3 regions of the Embleya sp. NPDC050493 genome follow, and region 2 is predicted to be linked to each of the others. Evidence: riboswitches for the same ligand, from Rfam matches in the RefSeq annotation. Region 2 holds a riboswitch; each other region holds the start of a gene.
What was found. A riboswitch is a leader RNA that binds a small molecule or an ion and turns the genes downstream of it on or off. The one in region 2 is predicted to bind cyclic di-AMP.
Positions count from the first base shown of each region.

Region 1: it holds a riboswitch for cyclic di-AMP, as region 2 does, so the genes downstream of both, ACIBM5_RS28455 (NlpC/P60 family protein) here and ACIBM5_RS34460 (NlpC/P60 family protein) in region 2, are expected to answer to the same signal.
Region 3: it holds a riboswitch for cyclic di-AMP, as region 2 does, so the genes downstream of both, ACIBM5_RS15780 (transglycosylase family protein) here and ACIBM5_RS34460 (NlpC/P60 family protein) in region 2, are expected to answer to the same signal.

Region 1 covers NZ_JBITHP010000016.1:198,163-203,172, forward strand. The annotation lists gene ACIBM5_RS28450 (hypothetical protein) at 1-357, opposite strand; cyclic di-AMP (ydaO/yuaA leader) riboswitch at 656-836, shown strand; gene ACIBM5_RS28455 (NlpC/P60 family protein) at 846-1,967, shown strand; gene ACIBM5_RS28460 (LuxR C-terminal-related transcriptional regulator) at 2,064-2,744, opposite strand; gene ACIBM5_RS28465 (PspC domain-containing protein) at 2,741-3,997, opposite strand; gene ACIBM5_RS28470 (PspC domain-containing protein) at 4,131-5,010, shown strand, end outside.
Region 2 covers NZ_JBITHP010000024.1:443-5,452, reverse strand. The annotation lists gene ACIBM5_RS34485 (uridine kinase) at 1-107, opposite strand, end outside; gene ACIBM5_RS34480 (multidrug efflux SMR transporter) at 287-607, shown strand; gene ACIBM5_RS34475 (TetR/AcrR family transcriptional regulator) at 604-1,152, shown strand; gene ACIBM5_RS34470 (TMEM165/GDT1 family protein) at 1,414-1,998, shown strand; gene ACIBM5_RS34465 (LLM class F420-dependent oxidoreductase) at 2,173-3,138, shown strand; cyclic di-AMP (ydaO/yuaA leader) riboswitch at 3,772-3,929, shown strand; gene ACIBM5_RS34460 (NlpC/P60 family protein) at 3,936-4,916, shown strand.
Region 3 covers NZ_JBITHP010000006.1:369,012-374,021, forward strand. The annotation lists gene ACIBM5_RS15760 (SDR family NAD(P)-dependent oxidoreductase) at 61-846, opposite strand; gene ACIBM5_RS15765 (Tm-1-like ATP-binding domain-containing protein) at 1,004-2,248, shown strand; gene ACIBM5_RS15770 (phosphoenolpyruvate hydrolase family protein) at 2,250-3,074, shown strand; gene ACIBM5_RS15775 (EthD family reductase) at 3,168-3,503, shown strand; cyclic di-AMP (ydaO/yuaA leader) riboswitch at 3,698-3,889, shown strand; gene ACIBM5_RS15780 (transglycosylase family protein) at 3,890-4,618, shown strand.

The DNA.
Region 1 (5,010 bases), on a different contig from region 2:
TCAGGTCCACATGACCGCGATGGCGATGTTCGCCACGGTCAGCAGTCCGATCGCGACGAGCACCTTGGAGGACACCCGGTCCGCGGCGCGGTTGCCCCAGACCAGCAGCAGGATGGCCAGCAGAATGACCAGCTTGGTGCCGATCTTGGCGTTGTCCACGTCCTCGTCCAGACCCGCCTGGACCACGCCGACCAGGGCCAGGCCGGTGACCAGCATGGTCAGCGCGCCGTGCGTCATCGCGGGCACGATCCGCCCGTCGCCGGTGCGCAGCGCGGACATCTGGGTGAGGAAGCCGCCGAGCAGGGACGCGATACCCACGATGTGCAGGACCAGCAGGATCTGCCGCAGAACGTCCACGTCGTACAACTCCTCGTCGACCGTCGCGCGGCACCGGGAAGCCGCGATTGTTGCCCGGCAGCCTAGCCGGCACGGGTCGATTACTCTCCGGCGGGCTATAAGCGATCAACAGTCGCCAAACCGGTCCAAGATCGACTTTCGGGAATCCAGGCGCCTTATCCCTTGATACACGGAGAAGGAAACGGCGAGATTGGTAAAGGTTTGGCAATGCGAAGGTTGGTGGTGATGATCGTGATACTTCTGTGACTAGTGTTCTGCGACAGGCGATCGGCTCGACGTCGGCCACCCGGTCGACACGATCGCCACCGCCGAATTCGGGGACGCATTTCGGTGACAGTGGGTGACCACAGTCATCGTGATGGGAAGCCGGAACCGGGGACCCTCGCAGTCCCTGGGGTGAATCGGTGCCTCGGCACCGTAGGGCGCCTTCTTCCGCCCGAACCCGTCAGCTAACCCGGTAGGCGGCCGAGGAAGGAGACTCGCCACCAGTGGCGTCCCAACGTCGACCCGGGCAGCACCGCAAGCCCAAGCCGCGCACCGCCGTGCGTACCGCAGCGACCGTGGTCACGGCCGCCGCGACGATGACCGGCGTGATGACCTTTGCCGGCACCGCGAGCGCGGATCCCGCGCAGTCGTTCCAGCAGACCAAGGAACGCGTCAACCGGCTGCACAGTGACGTGATCAAGGCCACCGACGCCGCCAACGGCGTCGAGGAGCAGATCACCAAGCAGCAGGGCACCGCGAACCAGACGCAGGCCCGGATCACCGAGGAACAAACCGCGCTGAACGCTCTGCGTGATCAGATCGGTGTCCTGGCGGCGAACCAGTACCGCAGCGGCGGTCTGCCGCCGTCATTGTCGCTGGCGCTCAGCGGCGACCCCGAGGGCTTCCTGCAGAAGTCGCAGATGATGTCCCAGCTCGACGGTCAGCAGGCCGCCAAGCTGAAGCAGATCGCGGCGCAGGCCCGGGTTCTCCAGCAGGACCGCACCGAGGCCTCCTCGCAGCTGGCCGAGCTGGAGAAGCTGCGGACCGAGCTGAACAAGAACAAGACCGAGATCCAGGCCAAGCTCGCCGAGGCCCAGCGGCTGCTGAACACGCTCACCGAGCAGCAGAAGAAGGAAGTGCTCGACTCCGACGAGCACGTGGGCAATACGGGTAACCCGGGTAATGCGGGCAGCACGGACACGACGCGCGCCGGCAACGACCGCAGCTCGCGGGACAAGCCGGACACACCGCCGCCGGCGACCAATGTCCCCGTGTCCGGTCGGGCGGCGGCCGCGGTCGCGTTCGCGAAGGCCCAGATCGGCAAGCCGTACTCGCCCCGGGCCGTGGGCCCCGACTCCTACGACTGCTCCGGGCTGACCCAGGCGTCGTGGAAGGCCGCGAACGTCAGCCTGACCCGGACCACCTGGACCCAGGTCAACGACGGTCCGCGGATCTCCAAGGACGCGCTCCAGCCGGGCGACCTGGTGTTCTACTACCCGGACAACTCGCACGTGGGCATCTACGTCGGCGGCGGGCAGATCGTGCACGCCCCGCGGCCGGGCAAGAACGTGACCTACGCACCGGTGGGCTCGATGCCGTTCTACGCGGCGGTTCGACCCGGTTAGACCCGTCGGTCGCGCGTAGAGACCTCGCCGGCGCCCTCCCCCGGACCCGTTCCGGGGGAGGACGCCGGCGTTTTTCGTGCTCCGCGTGCGCCGGGGTCAGACCAGTCGCCGGTCGGTCGCCCAGCGGGTCAGCTCGTGCCGGTTGGACAACTGCAACTTGCGTAGTACGGCGGACACATGGGTCTCCACGGTCTTGACCGAGATGACCAGGCGCCGGGCGATCTCCTTGTACGCGTAGCCGCGTGCGATCAGCCGCAGCACCTCGCGCTCGCGCTGGGTGAGTCGATCCAGATCCTCGTCGATCGGTGGCACGTCGGTGGCCGCGAACGCGTCCAGCACGAAGCCCGCCAGGCGCGGCGAGAACACCGCGTCGCCCTCGCCGACCCGGCCGATCGCCCGGATCAGCTCGTCGCCGGTGATCGACTTGGTCACGTAGCCCCGGGCCCCGCCGCGGATCACCCCGATCACGTCCTCGGCGGCGTCCGACACCGACAACGCGAGGAAGCGCACGGCCGGGATCAGCGACGCGCACCGGCGCAGCACCTCGACCCCGCCGCCACCGGGCAGGTGCACGTCCAGGAGCACCACCTCGGGGCGGGTCTCGGTGACCACCGCCACCGCGCTCGCGACGTCGTCGGCCTCGCCGACCACCTCGACCGCCTCGCCGATCTCGGCGCGCACGCCGGTCCGGAACATCCGGTGGTCGTCGACCAGGACCACCCGGGTACGGGCGGCCGTCCCCTCGGGGTACTCCGTGCTGCTCTCGGTGGCGTTCACGTGTTCGTCCTTCCCACAGCGGCCCGGCCGGCGTCGGCGCGGCGCATCTCCAGCTCGACCTCGGTGCCCTCACCGGGTTCGCTGCGGATGTGCGCGGCGCCCCCGTTGCGGCGCATGCGCCCGATCACGGACTCTCGCACACCCAGCCGGTCGGCGGGCACCGTCTCCGGGTCGAAACCGGGTCCGCGGTCGCGCACGAAGACCGTGACCGTGTCCTCGTCGGCCTCGCCGAACACCGCGATCGCCGCTCCGCCCGCGTACTTCGCCGCATTGACCATCGCCTCGCGGGCGGCGGCCACCAGCGCGGCCAGCTTGTCGTCCACCGGGCAATCGCCCACGCACACCACCTCGATCGACACCCCGTGCGCGTCCTCGACCTCGGCCGCGGTCGAGCGCAGCGCGGCGGCGAAGGTGCGGTCCGGCTCCTCGCCGTCGGGGCGGTACAACCACGCGCGCAACTCGCGCTCCTGGGCGCGGGCCAACCGGGCCACCTCGCGCGGGTCCTCGACCTGGCGCTGGATCAGGGTCAGCGTGTGCAGCACCGAGTCGTGCACGTGCGCGGCCACCTCGGCCCGCTCCTGGGCCCGGATCCGGGCCCGGCGCTCGACGCCCAGTTCGCGGGTCTGCCGGAGCAGATACGGGCCGAAGATGACCAGCAGGCCGACCAGGAGCAGCCCGGCCCCGCGCATCGCGGCCAGCGCGTCGCCGATGCCGCCCCGGCCGAACGAGAAGAACACCAGGCCGGCCAGTACCAGCACGGCGCCGACGACGGTGCGCAGCGCGCCGGCCACCCGGCTGCGGCCGTCGAGCGAGAACCACCGGTTGCGCTGCGACTCGTCGGCCTGGCGCCACAAGAGGATCACGCCGGGGCCGGCCACCAGCAGCGGCCAGATCCAGTCGCCGACCTTGGTCCCGCTCGTGGTCGCGCCCACGCCGGTGAGCATGGTCGCCGCGATCAGCACGATGATCATCGCGAGCGCCTGGTGCCGCTCCCGCCCGCGTTCGCGCACGGCCGGGGCCGCCCCGCCCTGCGGTACGAAGACCCAGAACGCCGCGTAGAGCGCGATCCCCATTCCCGCGAAGAAGGCCAGCGCGACGAAGGCGATCCGCAGCAGCAGCACCTCGACGCCGAGGTGTTCGGCGAGGCCGCGCGCGACGCCGCCGGCGAGCCGGTGGGAGGAGGCGCGGCGGAGCCGGGGAGTCGGTGGCGCGGGCCGGACGGGCGCGGCGGGCGGGGGGTAAACGGCGGTCACACGACCGATCGTCACACGCCGGCAAGAGCGTACGCATCAGGGCCCGACCCTGATTCGTCCTCAGGGTCGAACCAGGGGTGCGCCAGGGCGGAGCCCGATGGGAAGCGGGCTCCGCGGGCGCCACGATGGACCCATGAACGACGACACGAAACCCGGTATCTCGGCCGGCGACCGGGCCGGCGGCGCCCCGGGCGGCCCTGCGGGGTCGTCCGCGGCGCCCACGACGACGATTCGCCCCCCACTGCTGCGCAGCACCGAGGACCGGATGGTCTCGGGCGTGTGCGGTGGCCTCGGCGAACACTTCGGCCTCGACCCCGTGATCTTCCGCATCGTGTTCGCGGTGCTCTCGCTCTTCGGCGGGGTGGGCGTACTGGTGTACAGCCTGGGCTGGCTGTTGATCCCGGCCCGCGGGGAGGAGCAGCCGATGTTGCGCCGAATCCTCTCCGGGAAGTTCGACTACGGGGCGTCGGCAGCCACCGTGGTCGCCGTCATGGGGGTCGCCTTGTTCTTCACCTACCTGGACTCGGGCTTCGGCCGGTCCGTCCCGTTGCTGATGATCACCGCCGTGGTGCTGTTCATGGTGTGGTCCGACACGAAGAAGAAGCAGCAGGCCGCCGTCGGCGCGGCCGGGGCCGCGGCGATGGCGGCGGCCCCGGCCCCGGTGGACGTCCGGCCGGACGGCGCGACGGTGCCCGGGCCGCCGATGTGGTGGCAGGTGCCGGGTGCGAGTGCGGGGGCGGCGTCCGGGGGCGAGGATCGGCCCGTGCCGCCACCGGCTCCGCACCGGCCCAGGCGTCCGCGCTCGTACGTGTCCCTGGCCACGCTTTCGGTGGCCACGATGGCGGGCGGTCTGCTGTGGGTGCTCGACCACACCGGCGCCGTGGACGTGACGTTCACCGTCGCGCTCGCGATCCTGCTCGGCATCGTGGGCCTGGGTCTGCTCGCGGGCAGCTGGTTCGGCCGGGCGCGGTTGCTGATCCTGCCCGCGCTCGCCCTCACCGCGATGCTGGCCG
Region 2 (5,010 bases):
ACCGCCACCAGCCGGGTGCCGCCGACCGACGGCGGCAGCACGACGGCACGCGCGGCGAGTCGAGCGGCCGTCGCGTCCCAGGGCGGATCCGGCCGTTCGATGGACACCGCCGCAGCCTACCCACCGAGCCGCCGCGGACGCCCCGCGCGGCCGGCCGCGACGCCGGGCGCACGTCGTCGTCCCGGCCGCCGACCGCACCGCCCCGGACACCCCCGGATCCCGCACTAGTACATTTGTACTTGTACACCTGTACCACTACGTCTTCACCACTCGGAGGGAGAGGCCCGTGGCCTGGCTGTTCCTGGGACTGGCGATCTCGTGCGAGGTGATCGCGACCAGCCTGCTCAAGAGCACCGACGGGTTCACCCGGCTGTGGCCGACCGTGACGTGTCTGGCCGGATATGCCGGGGCCTTCTACCTGTTGACGCTGTCGTTGCGACAGTTGCAGGTTGGCACGGCCTACGCGATCTGGTCCGGGCTCGGGACCGTGGCGATCGCGCTGGTCGGGGCGGTGTTCCTGAACGAGCCGGTGACGCTGCTCAAGGCGTTCGGGATGGCGCTGGTGATCGCCGGCGTGGTGGTGCTGAACCTGGGCGGTGCGCATTGAGCGGGACCCGCGATCCCGAGGGGCGGCGGCTGCGGATCCTGCGTGGTGCGTGCGAGGTGATCGCCGAGGTGGGCGTGGGCAACACGACGCATCGCCTGGTCGCGTCCCGGGCCGGCGTCCCGCTGGGGGCGACCACGTACTACTTCGCGACGCTCGACGACCTGGTCGGCGCGGCGCTCGCGCACGCGTCGGCGGAGACGGTGGCGCTGCTGGAGGAGTGGGTGCGGCGGGCCCACGACGCCGAGGACCTGCCGGGGGTACTCACGGCGCTCACCGCCGAATACCTCGCGGACCGCCCGCGCGCGCTGGTCGAGTACGAGTTGTACCTGGCGGCGGCCCGCAGCCCGCAACTGCGCGGTTTCGCGGTGGCGTGGGTCGAGGGGGTCGGCGACTTCCTCGCCGGCCGGGTCGGGCGGCGGGCGGCGGCAGCGGCGCTGGCGGTCCTGGACGGCACGATGTTGCAGGTGCTCACGCTGGGCACGGCCCTGGACGAGGAGCAACTGCGCTGGTCGCTGGACCGGGTCATGGGGGCGGCCGCGCCGTAGCGGGGCGGGGGGCGCGGTGCGGTAGGGTCGACGACAGCGAAGGGGAGTAGCCCCGCGAACCGGTCGTCGACATGCTGGAGTCCTCGGACTCCCGGTGGCCGGGCCCGTGCTCGATGCGGGCGGGCGAGACCTTCGGCCAGGTATCGACGCATCCGCGTTCTTCGCGGGTGCACCCGTCGTGCCGGGCCGAGTGGTCCTCCGGTCGCCGAGCGGCGCCTTCGTGAAGACCCGGAGGCTCGGCTCTCGCAGAAAGCCACCCGGATGCACCTCGACCCTCTGGCGATCCTGACCGCCTTCGGGCTCATCTTCCTCGCCGAACTCCCGGACAAGACGATGTTCGCATCGCTGGCCATGGGCACCCGCATGCGGCCGCTGTTCGTCTGGTTCGGCACCTCGACCGCGTTCGTCGTGCACGTCGCCATCGCCGTCGGCGCGGGCGGACTGCTGGGCCTGCTCCCCGGCTGGATCGTCGAACTCGTCTCCGCCGCCCTGTTCGGCTTCGGCGCCTTCATGCTGCTGCGCGGCGGGGCCGGCGACGACGACGAGGACACCGCGGGCAAGACCGTGACCGGTTTTTGGCCGGTCTTCTCGACCGCGTTCACGGCCGTGTTCATCAGCGAATGGGGCGACCTGACCCAGATCACCACCGCCAACCTGGCGGCCACCAACGGCACCTGGTCCACCGCGATCGGCTCGGCCGCGGCGCTGATGTCGGTCTCCGCACTGGCCCTACTGGCGGGGCGATTCATCGCCAAGCGGGTCCCCCTCCGGACGGTGCAGCGGATCGGCGGCGTGTGCATGCTCGGGCTGGCGATCTGGTCGGTGGTGCAGGTGTTCACGGGCTGACCTGACCCGGGCGGCCCGGGTGGCGGATGCCCGCCGGCTGCTCGTCGGGTGCTCGTTGGATGCTCGGCCGGTGCCCGGCGAGTGCGGGAGCCGCGGGCGTCGCGGGGACGGGCGTCGCGGAGGCGGGAGCCGCAAGGGCGGTTTTCCGCCGTGCCGCTCGGGCACCCGCGTCCCATGGTGAAAATCGGCTACACGATGATGACCGAACAGGCCGGACCCAAGGATCTCGTCGAGCACGTGGTGCACGCGGAGCGGGTCGGCTTCGACTTCTCGGTGACCTCGGACCACTACTTCCCGTGGCTGGATGCGCAGGGCCACGCGCCGTACGCCTGGAGCGTGCTGGGCGCGGCGGCCCAGGCCACGTCGCGGATCCCGTTGATGACGTACGTGACGTGTCCGACGATGCGCTACCACCCGGCGGTGGTGGCGCAGAAGGCCGCCACCGTGCAGTTGTTGTCGGACGGGCGCTTCCGGCTGGGACTCGGCTCCGGCGAGAACCTGAACGAGCACGTGATCGGCGGCGGGTGGCCGGCCGCGGACGTACGGCAGGAGATGCTCGGCGAGGCGGTGGAGATCATCCGGGCCCTGTTCGCGGGCGGCTATGTCGATCATCACGGCACACACTTCGACGTCGAGTCCGCCAAGTTGTGGGACCTGCCGGATCGACCGCCGCCGATCGGCATCGCGGTCTCCGGCGCGCAGAGCTGCGCACTGGCCGGGCAACTGGCCGACCTGGTCATCGCGACCGAGCCCAAGGGTGAGCTGTTGGCCGAATTCGATCGGCACGGCGGCGCGGGCAAGCCCCGGGTGGGCCAGCTGCCGGTGAGCTACGACCCCGACCGGGACGCCGCGATCGCCCGGGCGCACGAGCAGTTCCGCTGGTTCGGGGGCGGGTGGAAGGTCAACTCCGAGCTTCCGGGCACCGCCGGCTTCGCGGGCGCCACGCAGTTCGTCCGGCCGGAGGACGTGGCCGAGTCGATTCCGTGCGGCGACGACGTGGGCGCCTTCGTCGACGCGGTGCGCCCGTACGTGGAGGCGGGGTTCACCGAGGTGGCGCTCGTCCAGATCGGCGGCGAGACGCAGCACGCCTTCCTGGACTGGGCTCAGGACAAGCTCTTGGCGGCACTGCGGGAGTTGTGACGGGTTGGGACTGCGGAAGCGGAGCGGAGCGGGGGCGCGAGGTCGGCGCCCCCGCTTCGTGGTTTCGGCTCCGGCTCGCGTCGCGAGTGCGGTTGCGGTTGCGGTCCGCCGTAGTGGGGAGGTAGGTCGGGCCCGATCGGCATCGGCGCATCGGCGCGGGTCGGCATCGCATCCATCGCGCGGGTCGGCGATCGACGATCGGCGGACGCGCGCGGTGAGTGGGTAGGTGGGGCGGGCGGGGCGGATGGGGTGGCGGGGCGGATCGTTCGATCGCCGGCATGTCCGGCATGTCCCCTCGATCGAACCGTCCGAAATGTGATGTAGGCCGCATGGATAAATCGGACATAAATTACTAAGCCGACTTCGTGTGGTAATTCATTTCCCGCGTCCCGGCATGAATTTCGACTATTTTCCGTGACCGGACGATCACGCCACTCTCCGAGATATCCCCTCGTCATCACCGGTACGTCGCGCCGGGTCCGGGTGAGATGTCGCCTTTATTCCGCCTTTACGCCGGAGGCGAAGTCGGCGTTTCGGTTGTGATCCGGCATCGGCATTGCCTACCTTTCTCGCCGATTCACCTTTCGGGTGAACCCTGTCGCCGGTACGCCGAATCCCGTCGCCGGCAGCGGGAGGTCTACATCGAAGAATCCGACGGGAGCGGGGGAACCAGGTGGATCGCCGTGGCCGGGATCGTTCCGGTGACGGCTAGGGGTGAAGTCGCGTCTGCGCGACCGGGCTGCTCCAGTCCGAATCCGACAGCTCACCTCGTAGGCGACAGGAGAGGACCCCATTTCATGCTGTCCGCAAACGCTCGCCACCGCGCCGCTCGCCCCGCCAACGTCCGCCGCTTCGTCGCGGCGGTGGGCATCGCCGGCATGGGTGTCGTGATCCCGGTCGCCACTGCCGGTACGGCTCAGGCACAAGCCCCCTCCACCTCCGAGCAGCCCACCTCCGGCGCCTCCGCCGTGCTGTCGGCGGCCCCGACCGCCGCGGTCGAGAGCGCTCCGGTCCAGGCCGCGCCCGCCGCGCAGGAAACCGCCGTCCCCGCCGACAAGGCCGGCTACGTGGTCAAGGCCGGCGACACGCTGTTCGGGCTCGCCCAGGCCAACCAGGTCACCGGCGGCTGGCAGAGCCTGTACGAGCTCAACCGCGACGTGCTCCTGTCCGGCCCGGACCTTATCCAGATCGGCCAGACCCTCCGGCTGACCGGCGCGGCGCCCGTGCTGTCCAAGGCCGCTCCGGCCCAGCCGAGCGTCAAGGTGCAGCCGAAGACCACCGTCACCCCCGGCAAGACCACCACCAAGCCGGCGAGCAAGCCGTCGGCCGGGGTGTCGGTCAAGCCCGCCGCCAAGGCCCCCGCCAAGCCCGCCACCGGCGGCTCGAAGGGCAACCAGGCGCCGACCGGCGGCTCGTCCACCGCGTCGAGCAGCAAGGCCGCCCAGGCCGTGGCCTTCGCCAAGGCGCAGATCGGCAAGCCGTACGTGTACGGCGCCACCGGCCCGAACGCGTACGACTGCTCGGGCCTGGTCCAGGCCGCGTACAAGTCCGCGGGCATCTCGCTGCCGCGCGTGACCAACGACCAGTTCGCCGCCGACCCGCACGTGTCGGTCGCCAACCTGCAGCCCGGCGACCTGGTGTTCTTCTACTCGGGCATCAGCCACGTCGGCATCTACATCGGCGACGGCAAGATGGTGCACGCCGCCAACCCGCGCAAGCCGGTCGAGATCGCCTCGATCAGCACCATGCCGATCGCCGGCGCCACCCGCCCGGTCTGATCACCCCGCCGACAACCGTCGGCCGCAGTAACACAACCGCACAGTGGGACGCCCTTCCGGCGCCGTGCCCCCCGACGACGGTCGGAGAGCACGG
Region 3 (5,010 bases), on a different contig from region 2:
CGGCCACCGCCGTGACGGCCACCGCCGTGACGGCCGTGAGCCGCCGCGGGCCGCTGCGGGTCAGCCGAAGGAGACGCCCGAGGTGACCGGGGTGATCGTGCCGGTGATGGCCCGGGCTCCGGAGGAGGCCAGGAACGCGACCGCGTCCGCGATGTCCTCGGGTCGGGTGATCCGGCGCAGCGCCGACGACCTGGTCATCTCGGCGCGTACCGCCGCCTCGGGCACGTCCCGGCGCGCCGCGATGTCGGCGATGTACGCGGCCAGTTTGGCGTTTTCGGTGTAGCCCGCGACGACCACGTTGACCCGCACGCCGTCCGGGCCGACCTCCTTGGCCAGCACGCCGGAGGCGACCTCCATCGCGGCTTTGGTCGCGGCGTACGCGCCCAGGTTCACCAGCTTCGCGCGCGGCGCCTCCGAGCTGATCTGCACGATCGACCCGCCGCCGACCGCGCGCATGTACGGCAACGCGGCGCGCGAGACGGCCAGTACGCCGAGCACGTTGATCTCGAAGGCCCGCCGAAACTCCGCCGGATCCAAGTCCTCCAGCCTCCCGGACGGGTTGTAGGTCGCGACGTTGACCACCACGTCCACCCGACCGAGTTCATCCGCCGCGGTGTCCACCAGCGCCCGGCACGCGGCCTGTTCGGCGAGGTCGGTCGGTACCGCGATCACCCGACGGCCCGTCAGTTCGCGGATCTCGTCCGCGAGTCGGCGCAACGGCTCGGGCCGTCGCGCGGCCAGCGCCAGATCCGCGCCGGTGCGGGCCAGAGCCAGCGCGCAGGCGCGCCCGATGCCGTCGCCCGCTCCGGCGACGATTGCGACCCGTCCGTCCGGTTCCTCCGCCATCGATACCTCCGTGACGTGCCAAAACTTCGGAACTCGTCCCCCGTCCTACCGCACGGTGCTTTCAATCGCCATGATCATCCGGTTGGGTTACTGTGCGCGGCCGTTCGCCGCCGAAGCGTCAACCCGGCAAGCCCTACCGACCCCACCGGAGGCACCGATGCCCACCGTCGTACTGATCGGAACGCTCGACACCAAGGGATCCGAATACGCGTGGTTGGCCTACCGGCTGCGCGCCAGGGGAGCCGAGGTGGTGTTGATGAACGTGGGCGTGCTGGGCGAGTCGCTGGCCCAGGCCGACGTGCAGGCGGCCGACGTCGCGGCGGCGGCCGGCACCGATCTGGTCGACCTGCGCACCCGGGCCGACCGGGGCGCGGCGACCACCGCGATGGCCGAGGGGGCCGCGTCCATCCTGCGCGAGTTGTACGAGCAGGGCCGGGTGGACGGTGTGCTCGCGATGGGCGGCTCGGGCGGGTCGGCGATCGCCTCCCACGCGATGCGCGCGCTGCCGGTGGGCGTGCCCAAGCTGCTGGTCTCCACGATGGCGGCGGGCGACGTGTCGCCGTACGTCGGCGCGGTGGACGTGACGATGATGTACAGCGTCGTGGACATCGCCGGGATCAATCGACTCTCCGAGCGCATCCTGGGCAACGCGGCGGATGCCATCGCCGGCATGGCGGGCGGTTACGCCGAGGATCGCGCGGCGGTCGCGGGGGTGACCGGCGAGGGCCGCCCGCTGGTCGCCGCGTCGATGTTCGGGGTGACCACCCCGGCGGTGGACGCCGCGCGCGAGCGGCTGACCGAACTCGGCTACGAGGTGCTGGTCTTCCACGCCACCGGGGCGGGCGGCACGTCGATGGAGAATCTGGCCGAGGCGGGCTTCCTGGCCGGGATCCTCGACCTGACCACCACCGAGCTGGCGGACGACCTGGTCGGCGGAGTGCTCAGCGCGGGCCCCGAGCGGCTGACCGCGGCCGGGCGGATGGGGCTGCCACAGGTGGTCAGCGTCGGTGCGCTGGACATGGTCAACTTCGGCCCGCGCGACACCGTGCCCGCGCGGTTCGAGGAGCGCCGGCTGTACGTGCACAACCCGACGGTGACGCTGATGCGCACCACCCCCGCGGAGAACGCCGAACTGGGCCGGCGGATCGCCGCCAAGCTGGTTGCCGCGACCGGCCCCACCGCGCTCTACCTGCCCCTGCACGGGGTCTCGGCGATCGACGTCGAGGGCGCGCCCTTCTACGATTCCGTCGCCGACAAGGCGCTGTTCGACGAGCTGCGGGCCGGGCTCGCGGGCAGCTCCGTCGAGGTGCACGAGGCGGCGACGGACATCAATGATCCGAAGTTCGCCACGGCGGCGGCGGATCGACTGCACGAGATGATCACGAAGGGACGCGTGGACTGAGATGAACGGACGCGAGGCGCGGGGCCGACTGCACAGGACGGTCGAGCAGGGCGGCGTCGTGATCGGCGCGGGCGCGGGCACGGGACTGTCGGCCAAGTGCGCCGAGGCCGGCGGCGTGGACCTGATCATCATCTACAACTCGGGCCGCTACCGGATGGCCGGTCGGGGTTCGCTCGCCGGACTGCTGCCCTACGGCGACGCCAACGCGATCGTGGTCGAGATGGCGGGCGAGGTGCTGCCGGTGGTCCAGGGCACCCCGGTCCTGGCGGGCGTGTGCGGCACCGATCCGTTCCGGATCATGCCGCACTTCCTGGACCAGCTCGCCGCGATGGGCTTCGCCGGTGTGCAGAACTTCCCCACGGTCGGCCTGTTCGACGGCGTCTTCCGGCAGAACCTGGAGGAGACCGGGATGGGCTACGAGCTGGAGGTGGAGATGATCCGGCTGGCCGCCGAGCGCGGTCTGCTCACCGCCCCCTACGTCTTCGACCCCGAGCAGGCCCGCGCGATGGCCGCGGCGGGCGCCGACATCCTGGTCCCGCACCTGGGCCTGACCACCAAGGGCAGCATCGGCGCGACCACCGCGGTCACGCTCGACCAGGCGGTGGAGCGGGTGCAGCAGATGCGCGACGCGGCGGCGGAGGTGAACCCCGACGTGCTGGTGCTGTGCCACGGCGGGCCGATCGCCGAACCCGAGGACGCCGCGTACGTGCTGGCCCACACCACCGGCGTGGTGGGCTTCTTCGGCGCCTCCAGCATGGAACGGCTGCCCACCGAGGTGGCCATCACCGACCAGGCGCGGGCGTTCAAGAACATCGCCCTTCGGTAGCGCACCGCGCCGGACCCATCCGGGCACCACACGCCGGACGCACAGGCACCAACGGCAGGACGCACATCCACCACACGACCGTGAGGAGTCGGCGTGTACAAGCTGACCGTGCTGTATGGCCACCCCGAGGACCCGGCGGCGTTCGACGCCTATTACTGGGAGAAGCACGTGCCGCTCGCCCGCACCATGCCCGGGCTCACCGGCTGGACCATCGGCAAATGCGAACCGGACCCGTCCGGCGCGCAGCCGCCCTATTACCTGGTGGTCGGCCTGTACGCGCCGTCTCGCGCGGGTATCGAGGCGACCCTGGATTCGCCGGAGGGGCGGGCCACGGTGGCCGATGTCGCCAATTTCGCGACCGGCGGTGCGACGTTCCTCTGGGACGAGGAACGGGTAGTCGTACCTGTGGAGCTGCCCGCGACGGAATAGCTCGTCGCTGAAGCACGGGTGACCACGCGGCCGCGCACCGTCGACGCCGGCACCGTGACCTGCAGGGATGGCGACAAATCGGGCAAATCAGTGTTATTCCTCCCTATGGGGGACCTCACAAATCACCCGAAATGTTTGCCAACCCGGCGGAGCGGTGCGTAGCTTCGTGGTTGTTCGCACAAGCGGACTCCCCGGGCGGTACGCCGAATCCTGCCGCCGCCCGAGGGATGCAGTCGATATCGACTGGCGGCAGGAGCGGGGGAACCGAGTAAGTGCCGGCATCGGCCATGTCGATGTCTGGGGTGAAGCCATGCCTGTTCCAGGCGAGGCCGGGCCAATCGTCCGAACCCGACAGCTAACTTCGCAGGCGCCCGACGAGGTAATCAATGACCTTCCGTGCCATCACCGCTCCCGTTCGCTCGCTCTCTCGTGGCCGTCGCGCCGGCATCGCCGTCGCCGCCGGTGCGGGTCTCGTCCTCCCCCTCGTGGGCATGGCGGGCAGCGCGAACGCCGCGTCCTCGTCCACGTGGGACGCGGTCGCGCAGTGTGAGAGCACCGGCAACTGGAGCATCAACACGGGCAACGGCTTCTCCGGCGGTCTGCAGTTCACCCCGAGCACCTGGAACGCGTTCGGCGGCAGCCAGTACGCCTCCAGCGCCGCGCAGGCGACCAAGGACCAGCAGATCGCGGTCGCCGAGCGGGTCCTGGCGAGCCAGGGTCCGGGCGCCTGGCCGGTCTGCTCGCAGAAGGCCGGTCTGGGCAAGGGCGGCAACGCCTCCGCCACGGCCGACTCGTCGACCACCGGCAAGACCAAGAGCAAGGTCGAGCCGAAGGCCGCACCCAAGGCCGAGTCCGTGACCGAGAACGCGCCGAAGACCTCCGACGGCAACGCGCCGAAGGTCCGGGTGCAGCCGAAGCAGGACGCGCCGAAGTCGGCCGCGACCAAGCAGGCGTCGGGCTCCGGCACCTACACCGTCAAGGCCGGTGACACGCTGTCCGAGGTCGCCGCCAAGCTCGGCGTCAAGGGTGGCTACAAGGCCCTGTACGCCGCCAACGCGGGCGTCATCGGGGGCAACCCGAACGTGATCGGCGTGGGCACCCAGCTCGCCATCTGATCCAGCGTCACGACGTAGGCCCCGCCGAGTACTTCGGCGGGGCCTACGCCCGTGTCGCGACCGGCGTCGGGGCGGCGGGACCGGGGTCGGTCGGCGGGCCGCCGGCATGGTGCCGCGCGCATGGTGCCGCGGGCATCGGGCCAGGGACATCGGGCCGAGACATACGGGATCGCCGGATCGGGCAGTGGGAGTGGAGGCGGATCCGGGGCATCGCCGGACCGACTGTTCCACCAAGCGGAATCAGCATTCCGTTCAGCACGGCAGACCGTAGGGAACCGGCGGATCGACGGTCGATGGCCACGGGCGTGGCCGGCCGGGACGGCCGAATCTCGTGTCCTCCGGCAGGTGCGGGTCCTCGATTTCACGGGTGTGCCGATTCGGGCACCGAGATC